4 regions of the Kitasatospora sp. NPDC057518 genome follow, and region 2 is predicted to be linked to each of the others. Evidence: riboswitches for the same ligand, from Rfam matches in the RefSeq annotation. Region 2 holds a riboswitch; each other region holds the start of a gene.
What was found. Region 2 has a riboswitch for cyclic di-AMP ahead of ACFU7Z_RS08490 (M23 family metallopeptidase). Riboswitches for the same ligand answer to the same signal wherever they lie in the genome.
Positions count from the first base shown of each region.

Region 1: linked by a shared signal. The riboswitch ahead of ACFU7Z_RS17345 (transglycosylase family protein) and the one ahead of ACFU7Z_RS08490 (M23 family metallopeptidase) in region 2 are both predicted to bind cyclic di-AMP.
Region 3: linked by a shared signal. The riboswitch ahead of ACFU7Z_RS05495 (NlpC/P60 family protein) and the one ahead of ACFU7Z_RS08490 (M23 family metallopeptidase) in region 2 are both predicted to bind cyclic di-AMP.
Region 4: linked by a shared signal. The riboswitch ahead of ACFU7Z_RS14995 (transglycosylase family protein) and the one ahead of ACFU7Z_RS08490 (M23 family metallopeptidase) in region 2 are both predicted to bind cyclic di-AMP.

Region 1 covers NZ_JBHVEU010000147.1:107-5,508, forward strand. Annotated here, with positions in the region: gene ACFU7Z_RS17340 (hypothetical protein) at 1-187, opposite strand, end outside; gene ACFU7Z_RS17345 (transglycosylase family protein) at 484-1,875, opposite strand; cyclic di-AMP (ydaO/yuaA leader) riboswitch at 1,862-2,032, opposite strand; gene ACFU7Z_RS17350 (hypothetical protein) at 2,484-3,443, opposite strand; gene ACFU7Z_RS17355 (DUF397 domain-containing protein) at 4,002-4,265, shown strand; gene ACFU7Z_RS17360 (ATP-binding protein) at 4,651-5,226, opposite strand.
Region 2 covers NZ_JBHVEU010000055.1:7,537-12,938, forward strand. Annotated here, with positions in the region: gene ACFU7Z_RS08470 (SpoIIE family protein phosphatase) at 1-434, opposite strand, end outside; gene ACFU7Z_RS08475 (TetR/AcrR family transcriptional regulator) at 560-1,126, opposite strand; gene ACFU7Z_RS08480 (alpha/beta fold hydrolase) at 1,186-2,067, opposite strand; gene ACFU7Z_RS08485 (YiaA/YiaB family inner membrane protein) at 2,143-2,433, opposite strand; cyclic di-AMP (ydaO/yuaA leader) riboswitch at 2,629-2,787, shown strand; gene ACFU7Z_RS08490 (M23 family metallopeptidase) at 2,800-3,648, shown strand; gene ACFU7Z_RS08495 (hypothetical protein) at 3,728-4,603, opposite strand; gene ACFU7Z_RS08500 (GNAT family N-acetyltransferase) at 4,646-5,260, shown strand; gene ACFU7Z_RS08505 (sensor domain-containing protein) at 5,381-5,402, shown strand, end outside.
Region 3 covers NZ_JBHVEU010000032.1:10,694-16,095, reverse strand. Annotated here, with positions in the region: gene ACFU7Z_RS05515 (rhomboid family intramembrane serine protease) at 1-405, opposite strand, end outside; gene ACFU7Z_RS05510 (hypothetical protein) at 607-870, shown strand; gene ACFU7Z_RS05505 (NYN domain-containing protein) at 1,012-2,439, shown strand; gene ACFU7Z_RS05500 (C40 family peptidase) at 2,640-3,677, shown strand; cyclic di-AMP (ydaO/yuaA leader) riboswitch at 4,016-4,169, shown strand; gene ACFU7Z_RS05495 (NlpC/P60 family protein) at 4,180-5,295, shown strand.
Region 4 covers NZ_JBHVEU010000118.1:14,443-19,844, forward strand. Annotated here, with positions in the region: gene ACFU7Z_RS14980 (MazG family protein) at 183-1,226, shown strand; gene ACFU7Z_RS14985 (SDR family NAD(P)-dependent oxidoreductase) at 1,231-1,653, opposite strand; gene ACFU7Z_RS14990 (cytochrome P450) at 1,942-3,279, shown strand; cyclic di-AMP (ydaO/yuaA leader) riboswitch at 3,501-3,669, shown strand; gene ACFU7Z_RS14995 (transglycosylase family protein) at 3,675-4,580, shown strand; gene eno (phosphopyruvate hydratase) at 4,936-5,402, shown strand, end outside.

The DNA.
Region 1 (5,402 bases), on a different contig from region 2:
CGGTCGGGCGGTCGGCGGTCAGGCGGTGCCCGTCGGCGGCCTCGCCGGTACGGGTCTCGGTGCGGCGGCCGCGGGCCAGGTAGTCGCGCAGAACCAGTTCGACGGCGTCCTGGGGGCTCTTGGTGCCGGAAAGCATCATCGCGTCGATCGCGAGGTTCGCGTCGAGGGTGACGGTGACCTGGGCCATGTGACTCCTCCTCGGGTGCAGAGCAGCAGCATGCCCGCTGGGGCGGCGATCCACCACGGAACGGGGCGGAACCGCGGTCGGGAACGGTCGGGCACGCCGGGGCCCCGGGAACGCCGGAACCCCCGGGGAGGAGCGACCAGACTCTCCCCGGGGGTGGTGGGCGGTCAGCGTTCGGACGACGGCCGACAGCTGACGGATAACAGCTGACAGATGTTGAAAGCTGTCAGCTGTTATCTGTTACCCGTCAGCTGTTACCGGAGGTCCGTCAGCCGTGGACCGTGGACCGTGCGCCGTCCTCAGACCCGGCCGGCGAAGTCCGGGGCCCAGTTGGCGATGCTCTGCTCGCGGACACCCGAGCTCGGGTTGGCGGCCTCGACGTACTTGCCGTTGCCGACGTAGATCGCGACGTGGTAGACGCCGGAGTCCTTGCCGTTGTTGGACCAGAACAGCAGGTCGCCCGCCTGGAGGCTGTCCAGCGAGACGTGGGTGCTGGCGGCGGCCTGGTCGGCGGCGACGCGCGGGACGGAGATGCCCGCGGCGCGCAGCGCGGCCTGGGTCAGGCCGGAGCAGTCCCAGCCGCCGTTGCCGGTGCCGCCGTAGACGTACGCCTGACCGACCTTCGACTCGGCGAAGGAGACCGCGGCGGCCATGCTGCCGGTCGCGGCCGGCGCCTGGGTCTGGGTCTGCGTCTGGGCCTGGGGCTGCGGAGCGGGCTTGGTGGCGGGCTTCGCGGCCGGCTTGGTGGACGGCTTGGCGGCCGGGGCCTCCGGCTGCGCGGTCGGCTGGGCGTTCACGGCACCGCCGTTCGCGGACTGGCCGGACTTCTGCGAGCGGTCGAACCAGGTGAAGTCCGAGCCGGACGTGCCGGCGGAGGACTGGCCGGCCCGGGCCTGGCCGTTGCCGCCGAAGGAAAGCTGCTGGCCCGGGTAGATGGTGTCCGGACCCTCGGTCAGGGTGCCGCGGTTGAGGTCGTACAGCCGCTGCCAGCCGCCCTGCACCTTGTGCTGGTCGGCGATCGCGGACAGCCAGTCGCCCTCGACGACGGTGTAGTCGCCGCCCTGGGCCTGCTGCTGGCGCTTCTGCACCCAGTCGCTCCGGTTGCCGGAGGCGGCGGAGTCGGTGGAGGCCTGTGCGTCGCCCTGGGCGGGCGCGGCGGGCTTCGCGGCGGGGGTCTGCGGCTGCGCGGGCTTGGCGCTGGGCTTCGCGGCCGGAGCGGCCGGCTTGGCGCTCTGGGCGGGCGCGGCGGGCTTGGCGGCGGTCGAACCCGCCGAGGTGTCAACGGCGGCCGCGGCGCCGCCCTTGGTGAGCCCGGCCTGGACCGAGCAGACCGGCCAGGCGCCGGGGCCCTGCGAGGCGAGGACCTTCTCGGCGACGGCGATCTGCTGGTCCTTGGTGGCCAGGTCGGCACGGGCCGCGTAGGCCGTGCCGCCGAAGGCGGACCAGGTGCTGGAGGTGAACTGGAGGCCGCCGTAGAAGCCGTTGCCGGTGTTGATGCTCCAGTTGCCGCCGCTCTCGCACTGGGCGACCTTGTCCCAGGTGGCGACGGAGGCGGCCGAGGCGGTGCCGGTGGTGAGGCAGGGGACGGTGAGGCCGACGCCCGCGACGCCGAGGGCGGCGATCACGCGACGGGTACGGCCGGACAGACGGGTGCCGTTGGTGGGCAGCATGAAGACGTGGTCCTCTCCCACGCCTGCGAGGTGAGCTGTCGGATTCGGGCTGGAGTTGCCCGGCCGTGCGGTGAGCACGGCTTCACCCCTAGCCCTGGACCGTTCCGGAGAGCGGTCCGGGGCGACTTACCTGTGGGTCCCCCGCTCCTGCCGTGGTGCGTTTTCGCGCTTCCAGGACATCCGACGGCAGGACTCGGCGTTGCGGATGACCGGGTTCGTGTGGTCACGAACGGGGAGCACGTTAATCAGACTTAAGTTCAAACTGCAAACCACTGTGATGTGCATCACGGTTTAGTGGAAACTGCCAAAATTGCCACTCACCATGATCGTAAATGATCGTTTTCAGGCAATGCTGTTGTGGAAGCCGACAACTGGCTCCGCCTCAGGAGTGGCGTGACGGTGTGTCGAATCGCGGAGTGGCGCACTCCGGCGGGTGGGGGAGCGGTCGCGATCGGAGCATGTGAATCCGCGCTCCCTATTTCCTTTCAAATAGCGCCAGAACGGACATTCCCCTTCATTGCCGGGTGACTCCCGTACGGGACGGACGGGGTGGGGGGAAGTACGCGGAAGGGCCCGGAACGCGATCCGTTCCGGGCCCTTCGGTGCGCGCGAACCCGCGCGCGGTGTCCTTATCGTCCGCCAGGCCCCTCGGCGGCCGCGTGGGCGCCACGGGAGCCCTCCACGACCCCCTCGGCCTCGGCGGCGGCCGCCGCCTCCGCCTCGGCCCGCGCCAGGTCCTCCGGGGACGGCGTGGGCAGCGCGGCCAGGTAGGTGGAGGCGATCAGCTGGCCGACCGACGGGTAGGCGCCCAGCGGCGCGGCCGACGGGCAGCCGGTCTCCTCGGCGGCGGTGGCGAGCAGCTCGGAGTCCGCCTCCGGGCCGATCACCAGCGGGGCCAGCGCCGGGCGCTGCGAGCCGGTGTCCTTGAGGTGGTTGACGGCCGCGGCCACCGAGCCGGGCACGTCGAGCGCGGCGGCGACGACCGGCACGGCCAGCCGGGCGGCCAGCAGCACGCCGGTGATGCCGGCCGCGGCGGCCGCGTCCTCGCCGCCGACGGTGGTCAGCACCACGCCGTCCGCGGCGGTCGCGATGGCGAACAGTCGGGCGCGGTCGGCCCGGGCCAGCCCGGCCTCGGAGAGCCGGACGTGCACGGCCTCGGCCAGCAGCGGGTGCGGGCCCAGCGGGTCGGTGACGGGCGCGCCGTACTCGGCGGCGAGCGCGTGAAGCCCGGTCAGGAAGGTGTGCGGGCCGGGCACCAGTGGCACCAGGACGGGCATGGGCCGCCCGGCCTCGGCGGCCAGGGCCAGCAGCTCGGCCACGGTGCGGTCCTCGCCGCTCGCGCCCGCCGCACCGTCACCGGGGAGGTAGCCGACGGCGGTCTGGACGCCGTTCTGCTCGGTGCGGACGATCGAGAGCAGCTCCTCGACGACCGAGCGGGACTCGGGCCCGGCGGTCGCGGGCACGGCGAGCACCAGGGCCGGGGCGCCGGCCGGGATCTCGGGGCGCTCGGGACGACGGTGGCGCCCCCGCGCACGGGAGCCTGGAGTACGGACGGGCAGTGGCGCGCCCGGAATGGCTGCGGTGCTCATGCCGGAGATCGTAGGACATCGGCCCGTCCGGCTTGCAGTCGGCTGCCGTACGGGTTTCGCGTGCTCGCGGTACGGACCCGGTGCGTCTCCGGCGCCGGTCCGGGCGCTTTGCCTACAATCCGGACATTCTTCGCCCAACCCCCGCGTGGTGGCCGGTGCTTGTCCCGACGCGATCCGAGGGGGCGGGCGTTGCACCCGGGGCGCGTGAGATGTCTCACAGCATGAGCCCGGCTTGACGGAGGGTCACGGGCGGGCGACTCCCGGCATTCGAAGATCAACATTCAGCGGGGAGGTGCTCACGGCCGGTTATCGCGGGCTCGACGATTCATCGGCTATGTCCGTTTACGTACCGTCAGGGGAAGGGCCCGTGAAGAGTTCGCGGCTGCGGGTAAAAGGCCTCGTGCACCTGCAATGTCCCGTGCTGATGCACGTGCACTGCGGCTATCATCACGTCAAGTGAGGCGTTGTGCCGGACCGGTACGGGGCCGGTCCGTTCGTTTCGGCGGTGCCGGGGGCGCCGCGCTGGACGACAACTCCGGAGCTCTTCGGGAGATTTCTATGCACGACTCGCAGGACACGCACGGCTCGTACGACACCTACAACGGGATGGCCGCCGCCGATCTCCAGGGGGTGGTCTGGCAGAAGAGCCGGCACAGCAACTCCCAGGGCAACTGCGTCGAGTTCGCGGCCCTGCCGGGCGGCGATGTGGCGATGCGCAACTCGCGGTTCCCGGACGGCCCCGCCCTCATCTACACCCGGGCCGAGATCTCCGCCCTGCTGCTGGGGGCGAAGGACGGGGAGTTCGACCACCTGGCGGTCTGACCGGCCGCCGTGCTCCATCATCGGGGGGCCGTCGTGGGTGCCGACACCACGACGGCCTTTGTCTTTGTCTCCTCCGGATGTCTTCGCTCCGGAGGCCTCTCCCGGATCCGTCCGGCCGCCCGGCCCGCCCGGCCGCGCTGAGCCGCTCGCGGTTCCGTGGTGCCGGAGGCTCTCGACGGGGCCTGCTGGAAGCGCCCGGGGTGCGGTCCTCCCGGGGTGTCCGTCGACCGGCCGCGCGCCGTCCGGTGCGGGGTCCGTCCCGAAGGCGGGGCTCCTCCGGAGCGCAGGGTCTGTCCCGGGGTCAGGGCTCGTCCGGAACGCCGGGCCCGCTCGGAGCACGGGGCTCGCTGGGAGTGCAGGACCCGCTCGGAGCGCGGGGCCCGTCCTAGGCCGAGCGTCGATGCCGTCCGCCGACGTCGACGGGACCGTCGAGCGGTGAGCGGCCGCCGAGCCCGGGGTGTCCGTCCAGCGGGGAACCGCCGACCGACTCGGCCTCGAACATCGCCCAGACCACCTTGCCGCTGCCCAGCGGGTGCCAGCCCCAGGAGCGGCTGAACGACTCCACCAGGTGCAGCCCGCGGCCCGATTCGGCGACGAAGTCGGCCTCCCGGGCGACCGGGCCGGTGCTGCTCGGATCGCTCACCGCGCAGACCACCTGGGGTGCGCGGTGCACCAGGCTTATTCGGATCGGCAGCCGGCCGTCCGCGGTCGGCTTCATGGGAAAGTCGTACTCGCCCAGGGCGCCGCCCGACGGGTCGGGCCGTGCGCCGATCGCATGCCGGAGCGCGTTGGTCACGAGTTCCGAGGCCACCAGCGCGACGTCGTCGAACAGTTCCGTCAGGCCCCAGAGCTGGAGCGTGCTCCGAGCGAAGTCCCGCGCGGTTCTGACGGCTTCGAAGCGAGGAGCGAGCGTACAGGTGACCACATGGGGGTCAACCGCCAAAGCCGTACCGGTGCTCATGAAGAGCTCCTCCCATAAGGGGGCGGACACGGCTGGACCCGCCGGGGTCATGCCGGTCACCTCCGACTCGCTCGGCCGCTCGGCCGCCCCCTCGACCAGGCGCGCGCGCACTCGAACGCCCGATGACGCGGGGGACGCCGTCGGGTCGGTGCACGGAGTCGCGCGTGGGGTCGACG
Region 2 (5,402 bases):
ACGGTGCCCCGGTGGGCCAGCGCCAGGGCCAGCACACCGATCGGCCGCTCGTCCACGACCATCGGCAGGGTGATCACGGCGACCATCCCGGTGCCCATGCCGGTGTTCCGGTTCGGGTAGTCGACGCTGGTGTGCTCGGGACTGAGCAGGTACGGGCGGCGCAGCCGCAGGGCCATCGCGGCGGGCAGCTCACCGGCCGGGTCGACCACGCTGTAGCGCTCGTGCGCCCAGTCCGGCAGCCCGTGCGAGGCGGTCAGCCGGAGCATCCCGGCGGAGTCCAGCAGGTACAGCGCGGACCCCTCGCCGGTGATCCAGCTCGGGCCCTCGGCCAGGACGGTGCCGAGCAGCTCGGCCGCGCTGGTGCAGCCCAGCAGCAGCCGCACGCAGCGCATCGCACTGCGCGCGGTCGGACTGCCGGCGGGCTCCAGGGGCACTGGTCCTTGATACCCCATTTCCCCTACCGGCGAAGGCCGACCGAAGCGCCGCACCAGCACCACCGCCACCGTGGGAAGTCGGCCGGGCCGACTTCCCGCGCAGTGCCCGGTGCGGGGCCGGCCGCTTACGCGGGCCAGGCGCGGAGGCCGGTGGTGAGGGTGGCGATGAGGCGGTCCTGGGTGGTGGCGAGGTCCTCGGTGAGCTGGAAGGCGCCGGCCGTGGTGAGGGAGGCGAAGCCGTGGGCGACGGAGCGCACGGTGCGGGCGGCGTGGACCGCCTCGGGGCCGTCGAGCCCGTACTCCCGCAGCACGGCGATGATCACGCCGACGAGCCGGGCGGCCGCCCGGGCCAGGTCGTCGTCGGGCTGCGGGGCCTGGGGGAGGGCGTTGTAGCGGTGCGGGTGCTCGGTGGCGTACGCGTGGTAGGCGCGCAGCACGGCGGCGACGGCGTCGTCCCCGCTGCGTCCGACGGCCGCCCCGGCCAGCCGGTCGGCGAGGTCCCCGGTGACCCGGACGGCGATCAGCCGCCGCAGTTCGGCGAGGCCGCCGCTGACGTGCTTGTACAGCGAGGGGGTGGCGACCCCGGCCCGGGCGGCGACGGAGGCCAGGGTGAGGGCCTCGGCGCCCTGCTCGTCGATGAGGGCGAGGGCGTGGTCGACGACCTGGTCGGGGGTCAGTCCTACGCGGGGCATGGGTTCGGGCTCTCCGTACGGATCAGGTCGGGCAGGGGCGGGCAGCGGACGGGCGGGGCTCAGCCGAGCTCGGCGAGGAACGGCAGCAGGGCGTCCGCGGTGGCCGCCGGGTTGTCGGCCATCGGGTAGTGCCCGGACCCCTCGATCATCGCCTTCCGCGCGCCGAGCGCGGCGGCCTGCCGGTCGGCGACCAGCTCCGGCTTCGGGAAGTCGGGGTCCTTGCTGCCCATGACGACCAGGGCCGGGCACCGCACCGCGGCCGTCCAGCCGACCGGCGCCGAGTCGCCGTGGACGTACCCGCGGGTGGCGGTCTTCCGGCCCGGGGTGCGCAGCGCGGCGACCAGCCCGTCCACGTACGCGTCGAAGTCGGCGGGCCTGGCGCCGGGGAAGGCCATCCGGCGCAGGTAGAAGCCCCAGGCGGCCGGCCAGTGGACGAGGGCGGCGCCCATCAGGCCCATGGCGCCGCGCATCAGGGCGCCCTGCGGCGGGTTCTCGACGAAGGCGTTGAGCAGGACGATCCCGGCGACCCGCTCGGGGGCGTCCCCGGCGGCCTTGACGACGGTGGCCCCGGTGTACGAGTTCCCGGCGAGGACGGCGCGCTCGATGCCGAGGTGGTCGAGCAGGGCGAGGACGTCGCCGGCGAGGGCGGCGGGGCCGTAGTCGTCCCAGGTGATCGAGGATTCGCCGAAGCCCCGCAGGTCCATGGTGACGACCCGGTGGCCGGCGGCGACGAGCAGCGGGCGCAGGTGCCGGTACGCGGCCCGGCTGTCGAGCATGCCGGGGAGCAGGACGACCGGGGTGCCGTCGCCCTGCCGGGTGTCGTCGTAGGCGATCCGGCCGCCGGGGACGGTGAGGTACTGGGTGCTCGGGGTGATGGTGCCGTTCATGGGGTCCTCCTCGGGCCGCCGGTGCGGGGCATCGGCGTTGCTGCCGATAGCCATAAAGCTAAGGCTAATAGCCTTAGCCGTCAAGCGGTCGGGCGTCGGAGGCGTCGGAGAAGAGGGGGAAGGGAGCGGTCAGACCCCTTCGACCTTGAACGGGTCGTGCTCGCTGAGCAGCTTCTCCAGCCGGGCCTGGTCCACCCGGGTGACCATGTCGTTGGACTCCTGCCGGTCCCGGATCACCTTCGCCAGCGTGAACGCGGAGCTGACCGTGAAGAGGAGGCCGAGTCCGAGGAAGGCCCGGGTCCACCCGCCGACCGGCAGGTAGATGATCCCCGCGGCGAGGGCGGTGCCCGACAGGGCGAAGGACAGGACGGCCTGGAGGTAGTAGGCGGCCGTGGTGCGGGTCTGCATCGGTGCGCTCATGGCGTCAGGATGCTGCGGCCCGGCCGGGCCGCACATGAGTAGGCGTACTCAGATGGGGCCGTGCATGAGGGACCGTTCGTTGACGTCCGATCACCTGCCGCGGGGCTGCTCCGAACGGATGGCTTGGAATCAGAGCCTCCTAGGATTAACGTTTGATAACGCAGCGCGGTTGTCAACGCCGTACCCAGACGGCACCGTGCGCCGTCGCCTAATCCCACCGACCGGCCTCCGGGCAGGTCAGGGAGCCGGGGAACCACGTTCCTTGGGGTGAATCGGCGGGGCTCCGGCCCGGCCGTAGGAGACCTTCCTGCTCCGAACCCGTCAGCTAACCCGGTAGGCGCGAAGGAAGGAAAGGAGCGCGCCTCCGTGGCGTCGACGCACACCCCGGCACACCCGGCCGGCTTCGCAGCCGGTACCCAGCTCCTCGACCACCCCGGCCCGGACGGCCCCGAGGCCTTCGGCCCGGAGGACTTCGCCGCGGAGGCCGAGACCAACCGCCACCGGATGCCGCGTCAGACCCGCGGAACCTCCCCGCTGCTCGGCGTCACCGCCGTCGCCGCCACCCTGGGTGCCACCGGCTTCACCTCGGCGACCCCGGCCGCCGCCCCCGCCATCGAGGCCCCGGACGAGACGGCGGTCGCCCTCTCCGCCGACCCCGGCCTCGCGCTCGCCGCCCGCATCCAGAACCAGGCCGACAGCCAGCGCACCGCCGCCGAGGAGACCGCCCGGCTCCAGGCCGCCCAGGAGGCGGAGGCCAAGGCCGCCGCCAAGGAGGCCGAGGCCAAGCGCGCCGCCGAGGAGGCCGAGCGGGCCAAGGCCGCCGCCCTCACCCTCCCGGTGACGGACTACCGGCTCTCCGCCCACTACGGCCAGAGCGCCCGCTACTGGGCCAACCTGCACACCGGCCTGGACTTCGCCGCCGACACCGGCACCCCGGTCCACGCGCTCGGCCAGGGCACCATCACCTCGGCCGGCTGGGCCGGCTCGTACGGCTACCGGATCGTCGAGACCCTGCCCGACGGCACCGAGATCTGGTACTGCCACCTCTCCGCGATCACCAAGGGCTCCGGCAAGGTCGCCGCCGGCCAGCAGATCGGCAAGGTCGGCGCGACCGGCAACGTCACCGGCCCGCACCTGCACATGGAGGTCCGCCCCGGCGGCGGCGCCCCGGTCGACCCGGAGCCCTGGCTCCAGCAGCGCGGCCTCAACCCCTGACGCACCCGCCCGGGCGGACCCAGCGCGAAGCCCCCGGCCCGGAGCACCAGCACCGGACCGGGGGCTTCGCCGTGGCGTCTCACTCCTCGGCGGGCAGCTGCGCCAGGTACGCCTCGATCTCCTCCTGGCCCGGCTCCGGCGCCAGCTCCGGGAACTCCGTCACCAGCAGCCGCGGCAGCCCCGGCACCGTCCACTCGCCGAACAGGTCGAGCGCCGCCTCGACCGCCGCCTCCTCGAACCGCCCGAAGTCCCCGGCCAGTTCCTCCGGCATCGGCCGCCCCAGCGCGGTCAGCTCCGCCAGGTTGCGGTAGCTGCGCCGCATCAGGCCCTGCTCCAGCAGCCGCCGAGCGCCGTCCGTGGCCATGCCGACCGACAGCACCCGGCCCGGGCCCCAGCCCTGCTCGTCCGGCTCGTCCAGCCAGCCGGCCGGTGCCAGCGCCTCGTACGCGGCCAGCCGCTCCTCCTCCGGGAGCTCCCCGAAGCCGGCCAGCCAGTCCCGCACCGCCGCCGGGTCCGTGACGTCCACCCCGTACGCGTGCAGCAGCAGCGCGTACAGCCGGGGCCAGGTCACCAGGTCGGCGCGGCGCAGCAGCCCGGCCGCGACCTCGCCCTGCCACTCGGCCTCCGCGTGCAGCCGCTCCTGGCGCTTGGCGTTCAGCCGCCGGGACGCCCGCTGGTGGTCGACCAGCAGCCGGACGGCGTCGCCGTAGGCGAACGGGTCCTCCTCGGGCGCGGGTTGGACGTACAGGTGGAGCCGCTCGTACAGCAGGTGCTCCACCGCGTCGGAGGTCAGTTCGGGCCAGCCGTCGTGCATCCTGCCCTCGCCCAGCTCCAGCAGCGCCAGCACCGCGCGCAGCGGCCCCTCGGCCACCGGCGCGCGGCCCTGCTCGGCCGCCCAGGCGAGCAGGTCGGCGGCCTTGGTGCGCGGGGCGAGCCGCAGGTCTTCGTCGTTCATAGTCCGAACGGTAGCCGCCGGGCGGGGATAGGGTCGGCAGCCATGGTCCCCGTACGACTCACCGGCCCGCGCCTGGCCGTCCGCGAGTACCACCACACCGAGGAGGAGGTGGACGCGCTGCACGCGCTGTTCGGCGACCCCGAGGTCACCCGCCACCTGCCCTTCGGGCCGAGCGGCCGGGAGGACTGCGCCGACCAGATCGAGCTCTACCTGGAGGAGGCGATGGCCGAGGAGCGGGACACCTACCGGCTCGCCGTCACCAGGCTCGCCGACGCCGAGGAGCCCGGGGACGCGACGCCGATCGGGCAGGCCGCGCTCACCCTCGACGGGCACGGCGCCGCCGACCTCGGGTGCGTGCTGGCCCGCGGGTCCTGGGGCCGGGGCTACGCGGGCGAGACCGTCGGCCTGCTCCGCGACTTCGCCTTCGGCACCCTGGGCCTGCACCGGCTGACCGCCCGGACCGCCGCGGCCAACCCGGCCCCCGGCCGGGTGCTCACCCGGCTGGGCTTCCGGCCGGAGGCGCGGCCTCGGTCCGACGGGTCCGAGGGCGGGGTCCGGTCCGCCGGCTCCGGGGATGGCGTCCGGTCCGACGCGTACCTCTTCACGCTGCTCGCCGAGGAGTGGCCGGGCCCGGCCGCCCGGGTGGAGGGGGGTTAACCCCACCCCGGATCCGCCAGGCCTCCGGATCACGGCCGGGCGGCGCGTCCACCAGACTGGACGCAGTCAGCGGGACGAACGAGCGACAGACGACAGCACGAGGGGCCGGGGGCCGGGAACATGAGCAGCAGCCGCAGCGTGG
Region 3 (5,402 bases), on a different contig from region 2:
CCGTTCGACGGTGGGGCCGAAGACCTGGAGGAAGAGCAGGTTCCCGAGCAGGTGCAGCCAGCCGGCGTGCAGGAAGAGCCCGGTGAGGACGGACAGCGCCGGGCGCTTGCCCGGGGTCGGGGCGGCCGGGCAGCCGGGGACCGGGTCGGGGGCCTCGGCGAGCTGTTCGGCGGTCAGCGGCCGTCCGGCCAGCACCTCGGCCGGGACGGCGCCCCAGCGCTGCTCGTACCGCTGCTCCGCGCAGACCCGGGCCTGGCCGGTGCCGTACAGCGGGTTGAGCCCCGCGGCCGGGCCGAGCAGGAAGACCAGGGTGTTGAGGGCGATCAGGGCGTAGCTGACCACGGGGGCGGTCGCCGCCGGGCGGCCGCCCCGGGCGGCGGTGTGGTCGGGGACCGCGAGCGCCATGCGGCCAAGCATCCCTCCGGGCGCCGCAGGTGACACGGCGGTTTACGGCAGGTGGACTAGCCCGGGTGTTCAGGCAACCGGTGGTCGCGACGGTTGCCCCAGGCAATAGGCTTGGGGCGGGCATTCCCGCCTCCCGCCGCCGACGCCGGGGCTCCGGGGGGAGCGCCTGCCCCACCCAGGGACCACCCGAGAGGACCCCCGATGACCGTCCCCGCTCTGACCGCCGAGACGCGCTGGCGCTGCACCCTGTGCGGCAACCTCACCCGCTTCGACGTGACCCGCACCGCGCGGGTGACCGAGTTCCTGCACTTCGACCTGGCCGGCGAGTCCAAGGTCGAGGAGACCGAGGTGCTGAGCGAGACCGTCGAGTCGGTGCGCTGCCGCTGGTGCAACGCCGTGGACCAGGTCGAGCTGGTGGCCCGTCCGGGCGCCGAGGAGACGCAGGCCCCCGCCGACCAGGGCTGATCCCCGCCGCGGCGGCGGGGTGGGTGCGCGGCGCACCCGCCCGCGCCGCACGGGACAATACAGAACAGGACGCACGGAGCGTGCCGACGGGGGGCGGCCGCGGCCGTGCCCCGCTGGACCAGGATCGGAGCCGAGGACGTGGTGGACGCAGCGAAGGAGCCCGGCGCAGCCCAGGGGCTTCAGCCCGCTGCGGCCGAGGCCCCGGCCGAGGCTGCCGGGGCGGCGGACGGCGCCTCCGGGTCCGCGGCGGAGCGCGCCGTCGAGAAGCTCGACCGGCCGCTGCCCGAGGGCGTGCGCCGTCGGGTGGTCGGCCTGGCCTCGGACGCGCTCGGCGGGGTGCCGCCGGCCGAGCTCCCGCAGAGCCTGCGTCAGTACGTCAAGTTCACCCCGGCGCGGCGGGCCAAGTACGCGGCCACCGCGCTGGCGGCGGCGCTGGAGGCGGAGCCGGCCTTCCGGGTGCGGATAGCGGAGCGGCTGCGTCTCGGGCAGCCGGACCTGGTGAAGGCGCTGGAGTCGGGCACCGTCCCGAGCGCGGCCGATCCGATGGACGTCGCGGCCGCCGCCTACCTGGTGCGTTCGACGGGCTGGAGCCGGCTGGTGGCCGAGGCCGGCGAGGAGGCCGAGCGGGCCGGTGCCGAGGACGCGGCCGCGGAGGCGGTCCGGCTGGTGGAGAAGCTGCAGGCCGAGCTGGCCGAGGTGCGGGCCTCCGCGCGGGCGGACGCGGACCGGCAGCGGGCCGAGTCCGACGGCGTCCGCAGGGAGGCCGAGTCGCTGCGCAAGAGGGTGCGGTCGCTGGAGAGCGACACCCGCCGGGCGCAGGCCGAGACCCGCCGGGTGGCCGGCGAGCTGGACGCGCTGAAGGCGCAGGCCGCGGCCGAGCGCGGCGCGGCCGAGAGCGAGGCGCGCCGGCTCCGGCACCGGGTCCTGGAGCTGGAGAACGCGGCCGAGCAGGGCCGCCGTTCGGCCCGCGAGGGGCGCAGCGTCGAGGACATGCGGCTGCGGCTGCTGCTGGACACCGTGCTGCAGTCGGCCCAGGGGCTCCAGCGGGAGCTGGCGCTGCCGGTCGCCCAGATCCGCCCGGCGGACCTGGTGGAGGCGGTGGTGCCGGGGGCGGCCTCGCCGCACGACGTGGCCCGGCGCGGGCTGGCCGAGGACGATCCGGCGCTGCTGGACCAGCTGCTGGCGATCCCCCAGGTGCACCTGGTGGTGGACGGCTACAACGTGACCAAGACCGGCTATCCGACGCTGCCGCTGGAGCAGCAGCGGATCCGGTTGCTGGGCGGGCTGGCGATGCTGGCCCAGCGGACCCAGGCGGAGGTCACCTGCGTGTTCGACGGGCAGGACCTGGACGTCCCGGTGATCATGGCGCCACCGCGCGGGGTCCGGGTGCGGTTCAGCCGGACCGGGGAGACGGCCGACGAGCTGATCCGCCGTCTGGTGCGGGCCGAGCCGCAGGGCCGTCCGGTGGTGGTGGTGTCCACCGACCGGGAGGTCGCGGAGGGCGTGCGGAAGGCGGGCGCGCGCCCCGTGGCGTCGGTGCTGCTGCTGAACCGGCTGGCCCGGCCCTGAACCCGGGGAGGTTCGCATGATGCCTGGTCAGGGCCTGTTTCGGAGTGTTGTGCGAGTCCGGTGAAGTCAGTGTGGGGACCGGAGTTCACGCCTTCGGGGGAGTGGCAAAACGGATAGATCTTCACTAGGGTCTGGCGTCAAACCTATTTTCCGGAATCTCATCCCATCAGGTGAGCCCGTTGGAAGAAGGAGCCGGTCCCTTGGCCTCCCACCGCCGTCCCAAGCAGCCGAGCCGCGCACGGATCTCCGTGCTCACCGCGGCCGCTGCGACCGCGGTCGCCCTCTCCGCCCAGGTGGCCGCGCACGCCGCGCCGCAGCCGAACAAGACGGACGTCAAGGCGCAGATCGACCAGCTCCAGGAGGAGCAGGAGCAGGCGGCCGAGAAGTACAACGGCGCCAAGGAGCGGGCCGACCAGCTGCGGAAGCAGGCCGACCAGCTGCAGGACCAGGTGGCCCGCGGCCAGGAGCAGATGACCCAGCTCCAGGGCGGCCTCGCCGAGGTGGCGGGCGAGCAGTACCGCAGCGGCGGCATCGACCCGTCCGTCCAGCTGATGCTCTCCTCGGACCCGTCCGGCTACCTGGACAAGGCCTCCACCGTCCAGCAGGCCAGCACCAGTCAGGCCGAGGCGCTCAAGGGGCTGCTGGACCAGCAGCGCCGGCTGGACCAGGAGAAGACCGAGGCGGCCGCCGTGCTCGCCTCGCTGGACACCACCACCAAGGACCTGAACCAGGCCAAGTCGGACGTCAACACCAAGCTGAAGGCCGCCCAGGACCTGCTGAACTCGCTGAGCTCCGCCGACCGCGCCGCGCTGCGGGCCCAGCAGGCGCAGGACGACCGCGCCTCGCGCGGCAGCGACCGGGTCGACCTCGGCAGCCTGCCGCCGGCCAGCGGCTACGCGGCCACGGCGCTGGCCAAGGCGATGAGCAAGCAGGGCTCGCCGTACGTGTGGGGCGCCACCGGGTCGACCACCTTCGACTGCTCGGGCCTGATGGTCTGGGCGTACGGGCAGGCGGGCGTCTCGCTGCCGCGCACCTCGCAGGAGCAGGGCCACTACGGCACCCGGATCCCCTCGCTGGACCAGGCCCAGCCGGGCGACCTGGTGATCTACGGCCCCGACATGCACCACGTCGGGATGTACATCGGCAACGGCATGGTGGTCCACGCGCCGCACACCGGTGACGTGGTGAAGGTGATGAAGGCCGACGCGATGTCGATCAACACCATCCGCCGGGTCTGACGGACCGACACGCCCGGGAGGCTCCCGCGGGGGCCTGTGAAAAGCGCCACCCCCGTTCGGGGTGGCGTTTCGGGTTTCCGGCCCTTCGACGACCACATGGTGAGAACCGATCAGCCTTATGTGCGTCAATGGTCACCATCGGTCATTTTCACAAAGGAACTTGGGTAATCTTCTGTCTTTTTTCTGACAAGGATTTGAACCGATCACGGTTCAGTTACTAGGGTCATGCTCCGAACCACCGCACTGTCGATCGCCCAGCCAGGGTGGCGGCGGTGGTTACCGTCGAGTTCGCAAGGCAGCGGGACAGGTCGAAGCGACTGTCCGACAGGGGAGCCCAGTGGTAGGGGGCGCTGCGGAGCGGAGCCGGGGAACCACGTTCCTCCGGGGTGAATCGGCGCCAGGTCGGCCGGTGGAACGGCCGTGAGGCGTCGTAGGGCATGCTTCCGGCCCGAACCCGTCAGCTCACCCGGTAGGCGGCCGTAGGAAGAAGGAGTCCGCCTTCGTGGCGTCCCATCGTCGTCCCAAGCCCGCCGGCCGCGCCCGGGTCTCGATCCTGACCGGCGTCGCCGCCGCAGCCGTCGTCCTCTCCGCGCAGGGTGCCCACGCGGACCCGCAGCCGACCAAGGAACAGGTCAAGGGGCAGGTCGACCAGCTCAACGAGCAGGCCGAGGTCGCGACCGAGAACTACAACGCCGCCCAGGCCAAGCAGCAGGACCTGGAGAAGCAGGTCTCCGGCCTGCAGGACCAGGTGGCCCGTCAGCAGGCCCAGGTCACCGAGCTCCAGGGCGGCCTCGCCGAGATCGCCGGCGAGCAGTACCGCAACGGGGGGATATCCCCCACCGTCCAGCTGATGTTCTCCTCCAGCCCGGACAGCTTCCTCAGCCAGGCCGACGCGCTGAACCAGGCCGGCAGCACCCAGAAGGGTCAGCTGAAGGAGCTCCAGGAGCAGCAGCGCAAGCTCGACCAGGACCGCAACGAGGCCCAGGGCAAGCTCGCCGAGCTGGAGTCGACCACCCAGCAGCTGAAGGCCTCCAAGGACGAGGTCCAGGGCAAGCTGAAGGCGGCCCAGGACCTGCTCAACACGCTGACCGAGCAGGACCGCCAGGCGCTGCGCCAGGCCGAGGAGAAGGCCGCCGCCGAGGCCAAGGCCAAGGCCGACGCCGCCCAGGCCCAGCAGCAGCAGGCCGACCGCGCCTCCCGCGACAACAGCCGCGGCAGCCTCTCGGCCCCCACGACCACCGCTCCGGTGAACGTGGCCCCCGGCAGCTCGCGCGGTGCCGCCGCGCTGTCCGCCGCCGCCTCCAAGATCGGCAGCCCGTACGTCTGGGGCGCCACCGGCCCGGGCTCCTTCGACTGCTCCGGTCTGATGGTCTGGGCGTACAACCAGGCCGGCGTGTCGCTGCCGCGCACCTCGCAGGCGCAGGCCTCGGCCGGCACCCGGCTCGGGACGGACCTCTCCAAGGCCCAGCCCGGCGACCTGCTGATCTTCTACACCGACGCCCACCACGTCGGCATCTACGCCGGCAACGGCCAGGTGCTGCACGCCCCCAAGCCGGGCGCGTCGGTGCGCTACGAGGCGGTCACCAACATGCCGCTGACCGGCATCGTGCGGGTCTGATCCCCGCTCGGACGTCTCCAGGCCCGGTCTCCCCCAGGGGAGGCCGGGCCTGCGGCTTTTCCGGCGGCTCGATCTGATGTCCGATTGGGGAGTGAATATTCGGGTTG
Region 4 (5,402 bases), on a different contig from region 2:
GCTGGGTCGACTTCCTGTGCTCGCGTGTGTGCGTGGGGGCCTCGGGGATGGTGGTCTGGCCGGTGCGGGGGAGTGGGAAGTCGGCCGGGTCGACTTCCCGTGCTCGTGCGGGCGGGGTGGGGACAGCGGGGTGGTGGCTTCCCGGTCCGGCCCGGGGTGGGGTACGGGGGTAGGTTCGGGGGGTGACGACGAATGCTGTGCCGACGGAGACTCCGGGCGCGAAGTTGATCCTGCTGACCACCACCCACCGGGTGGCTCCCGGCCTGCTGGCGTGGCCGGCGTGGGAGGCGTTGCGGTCGGCGGGGCGGGTGCTGGTGGGGGACGAGGGGCATCCGCAGGTGGCGGCGGTGCGGCAGGCCGGGGTGGTCGTGGAGGCGGTGCCGGCCGGGTCGGCGCCCGCGTTGGCGCGGCTGCTGACGGGGCAGCCCGCGGGGGCCGGGCCGACGGTGTGGCTGGGCAGCCCGGACGGGGACCCGGGGCTGACCGACGCGCTGGCGCGGCTGGCGGTGGAGCACGCCGGCGAGGTGCCGGAGATCGAGGTGCTGCCCGGCTCGTACGACCTGCCGGGGTCGCGGCTGCTGGACCTGGTGACGGTGATGGACCGGCTGCGCTCCCCGGGCGGTTGCCCCTGGGACGCCGAGCAGACGCACGAGAGCCTGGTGAAGTACCTGGTCGAGGAGGCGTACGAGCTGGTCGAGGCGATCGAGGCGGGGGACCGGGAGACGCTGCGCGAGGAGCTGGGCGACGTCCTGTTCCAGGTGTTCTTCCACTCCCGGATCGCCGAGGACCACCCGACGGAGCCGTTCACCGTCGACGACGTGGCCGGGGACATCGTCGAGAAGCTGATGTACCGGCACCCGCACGTGTTCGGGAACGTGGAGGTCGAGGGCGTCACCGAGGCGGAGGCGAACTGGGAGCAGCTGAAGGCGGCCGAGAAGGCGGACCGCGAGTCGGTGCTGGACGGCGTGCCGGCCGGGCTGCCCTCGCTGGCGTACGCGGCGAAGCTGGTGTCGCGGGTGCGCCGGGCGGGTTTCACGGGGGTGCCGGACGAGGCGTACGGGCTGCCGGCCGAGCTGACGGCTGATTCGGCGGGCCGGCTGCTGCTCGCGGTGGTGCAGCGGGCGCACGACGCGGGGGTGGACGTGGACGCCGCGCTGCGGTCGGCCGCGCGCGGTTACCGGGACGCGGTGCGCTCGGCCGAGGGCCTCGGTCCGGTCGGGGAGTAGGCGCTCAGGCCGCCGTGGCGGTGCGCTCGGGGCGCCGCTGCGGCGGGACGAGTTCGCCGATGGCCTCGCCGACGAGGAGGACGAGTTCGGCGAGCCGCTCCAGGTCGAGGTGGTCGGGCAGGTCCGCCAGCGAGATGATCCGCTCGCCGTCGGGGCCGGCCACGGCGAACAGGTCGATCGGCCCGAGGTGCTTCTCGGCGGTGTCCACGAGGGCGGCGACGTCGCTGGGGCGGCGGATGTCGCCGCAGACGCCGACGACGGGGCAGCCCGGCCGGTCGAGTTCGGCGGCGAGGTCCTCGGCGATGCCGGCGTACTGGTCGGCGATGAGCATTCCGGCGGTGCCGGCGGCGGCGAACCGGCGGGCGAGGCCCGCGCCCGACCCGCCGTCGAGGACCGCGATGACGACGACTGACCCGCTGACCCGCATGGTCTGCTCCTCCCTGTGGGCGACACCGCACCGGCGCCCACGCGTACTGCGGAGGATCGTAGGCACGTCCTGACCCTCCGCAACAGGGATTACCCCTCAGGTGACCAGGCTCACGCCCGCCCCGCGGCCAAGAGTCGGCCAAGAGCTGTCCACGGAACGGCCACGGACCGGCCACGGAGTGTTGGCGCGCCCGACGCGTCCGGTCGCGGAAGCGCGGCGGAGGAGTGGCGGGGAAGCGGCGCCCCGCCGGAGGGAGGGCGGGCCCGTCGCACCGGATACGGTCGGTCCATGCCAGCTCAGCCCGTCCCCGCCCGGCCCGCCGCCCCGTCGTCCGACGCCCCCGCCCCGCAGCTGTTCACCTGGGAGTTCGCCGCCGACCCGTACCCCGCCTACGCCTGGTTGCGCGAGCACTCCCCGGTGCACCGCACCACCCTGCCGAGCGGGGTGGAGGCCTGGCTGGTGACCAGGTACGCGGACGCCCGGCAGGCGCTCGCGGACAGCCGGCTGTCGAAGAACCCGGCGCACCACAGCGGGCAGGCGCACCGCACCGGCCGGGTGGGCATCCCGGGGGAGCGGCAGGCGGACCTGATGACCCACCTGCTGAACATCGACCCGCCGGACCACACCCGGTTGCGCCGGCTGGTGTCGAAGGCGTTCACCCCGCGCCGGGTGGCCGAGTTCGAGCCGCGGGTGCAGCAGCTCACCGACCGGTTGATCGACGGCTTCGCGCAGCGCGGTTCGGCGGACCTGATCCACGAGTTCGCCTTCCCGCTCCCCATCTACGCGATCTGCGACATGCTCGGGGTGCCGGCCGAGGACCAGGACGACTTCCGCGACTGGGCCGGGATGATGATCCGCCACGGCGGGGGCCAACGCGGCGGCGTGGGGCGGGCGGTGAAGCGGATGCGGGCGTACCTGCTGGAGCTGATCCACCGCAAGCGGGCGGACCTCGGGGACGACCTGATCTCGGGCCTGATCCGGGCCGGCGACCACGGTGAGCACCTGACCGAGAACGAGGCCGCGGCGATGGCCTTCATCCTCCTGTTCGCGGGTTTCGAGACCACCGTGAACCTGATCGGCAACGGCACCTACGCGCTGCTGCGCAATCCGGAGCAGCGCCGGCTGCTGCAGGAGTCGGTGGTGCGCGGGGAGAGCGCGCTGCTGGAGACCGGGATCGAGGAACTCCTGCGCTACGACGGGCCGGTGGAGCTGGCGACCTGGCGGTTCGCGACCCGTCCGCTGACCATCGGCGGGGTGGACATCCCGGTCGGCGACCCGGTGCTGGTGGTGCTGGCCGCGGCGGACCGCGACCCGGCCCGGTTCGCGGCGGAGAACACCCTGGACCTGGCCCGGAAGGACAACCCCCACCTGGGCTTCGGGCACGGCATCCACTACTGCATCGGCGCTCCGCTGGCGCGGCTCGAAGGGCGTGCCGCGCTGGCCACGCTGCTTTCCCGGCTGCCCGATCTGCGGCTCGCGGAAAGCCCGGAGAATCTGCGCTGGCGGGGTGGTCTGATCATGCGTGGCCTGCGCGAACTCCCGGTGGAATTCAGTCCGGAGAGCCGTTCCCCGCACGCCCCTCCGCACCCCGTTCCGGATGCCTCTTCGACGCCTCCGACCTGCTGAGATCACGCTGACGGGAGGTCGCCGATCGCCCGCCGACGGGGGTGTGAACACCCATCAATCCGGACATAACGCCGCTGTTGGTAGGCGATCGGACACGGGCCGTAATTGTTGTGTGATATCGGTGATATGAGCTTGTGATTGGTCTGATGATCTGTCTACTCTCCCTGGAGTTCGCAGCTGCGGACCTCGTACGCGGAACGCCGAATCCTGCCCGCCGCGTCACGGGAAACCGACCAGAACCCTGGGCAGGGGCGGGGGAACCAGGTTTGTTGCCGTCTCCCCACGGCTTGGGGTGAAGCCGCCCGAGCGGAATCGTTTCCGCGTACGGCGGCCGGGCCACCTCCCGGTCCGAACCCGACAGCTCACCTCGCAGGCGTACGGAGAGGGACCTCTTCATGCTGTTCGTTGGAACTGGCCGTCACCGTCGTCGCACCCAGGCCGAGAAGGCCATCGCCGTCGCCGGTGTGGCCGGCGTCGGACTCGCGATGCCGCTCCTCACCGCCACCGGCGCCTCCGCCGCCCCGGCCTCCACCTGGGACTCCGTCGCCCAGTGCGAGAGCGGCGGCAACTGGAGCATCAACACCGGCAACGGCTTCTACGGCGGCCTCCAGTTCACGTCCAGCACCTGGAAGGCGTACGGCGGCACCGCCTACGCGGCGCAGGCCAACCAGGCCAGCAAGGCCCAGCAGATCTCGGTCGCCGAGAAGGTGCTGGCCTCGCAGGGTCCGGGCGCCTGGCCGGTCTGCTCCCAGAAGGCCGGTCTGACCAAGGGCGGTGCCCCGGCCTCGGTCGACACCTCCTCGGACGCCAAGCCGCAGTCCGCCCCCAAGCAGCAGGCCCCGAAGCCCGCCGCCAAGCCCGCCGAGAAGCCGGTCGCGCAGAAGCCCGCCGCCCAGAAGCCGGCCCAGAAGCCCGCCGCGCAGCCGGTCCAGCAGGTCGCCCCGCAGCAGCAGGCGCAGCCGCAGACCCCGGGCTTCTCCGGCAAGGCCGGCTGGGACGCCGACGCCAAGGTGTACTGGTACCAGAACAACGGTGGCTGGTACTGGACCAGCCACCAGAGCGTCTACCAGCAGTACGCCGGCCAGGCCGCCGCCCAGCCGCAGTACGCCCCGCGCGCCGCGCAGCAGGCCCCGCAGGCCGCCGGCCACGACTACACCGTCCGTGCCGGTGACACCCTGTCGACCATCGCCGCCGCCCAGGGCGTGTCCGGCGGCTGGAGCGCGCTGTACGAGCAGAACCACTCCACCGTCGGCGGCGACCCGAACCTGATCATGCCCGGCCAGGTCCTGCACCTCGGCTGAGCCGCCCCGCCCGACGCCGGGAGTGCCCGCGGCCGGCAGCACCCCGAGACCGGGGTGCCCGCCGGGGGCGCCCGCCACCGCGCCGGAGCGCTCGGCGCCGACGCCGCTCCACCCCGCCGTCCGAAGGGGGCCGGTCCTACCGGTCCCCTTCGTCCGCATTCGCCCGCTCCGGTGGGACAAGCTGGGACAAGCAGGTGAACTACCGGTGGGTAGCAGGGCCACACGGTGAGACGGGACCGAGGCCGACGCGGCCACGGCAGCCCGGGCGGTTAGGCTCTGGTCGTAACGACTCCGCAATCGTCCTGCTGGCAGCACCACCGTCAGACCGGACCCTGCTCTCGCAAGGAGATGCCTCGTGCCGTCCATCGATGTCGTCGTAGCCCGTGAGATCCTCGACTCCCGCGGCAACCCCACGGTCGAGGTCGAGGTCGGCCTCGACGACGGCAGCACGGGTCGTGCCGCTGTCCCGTCGGGTGCCTCCACCGGTGCCTTCGAGGCGCTGGAGCTGCGCGACGGCGACAAGAACCGCTACTTCGGCAAGGGCGTCGAGAAGGCCGTCCTGGCCGTCATCGAGCAGATCGGCCCGGAGCTGGTCGGCTACGACGCCACCGAGCAGCGCCTGATCGACCAGGCCATGCTGGACCTGGACGCCACCCCGGACAAGTCCTCGCTCGGCGCCAACGCCATCCTGGGCGTCTCGCTGGCCGTCGCGCACGCCGCCTCCGAGGCCAGCGACCTGCCGCTGTTCCGCTACCTGGGCGGCCCGAACGCGCACGTCCTGCCGGTCCCGATGATGAACATCCTCAACGGCGGGTCGCACGC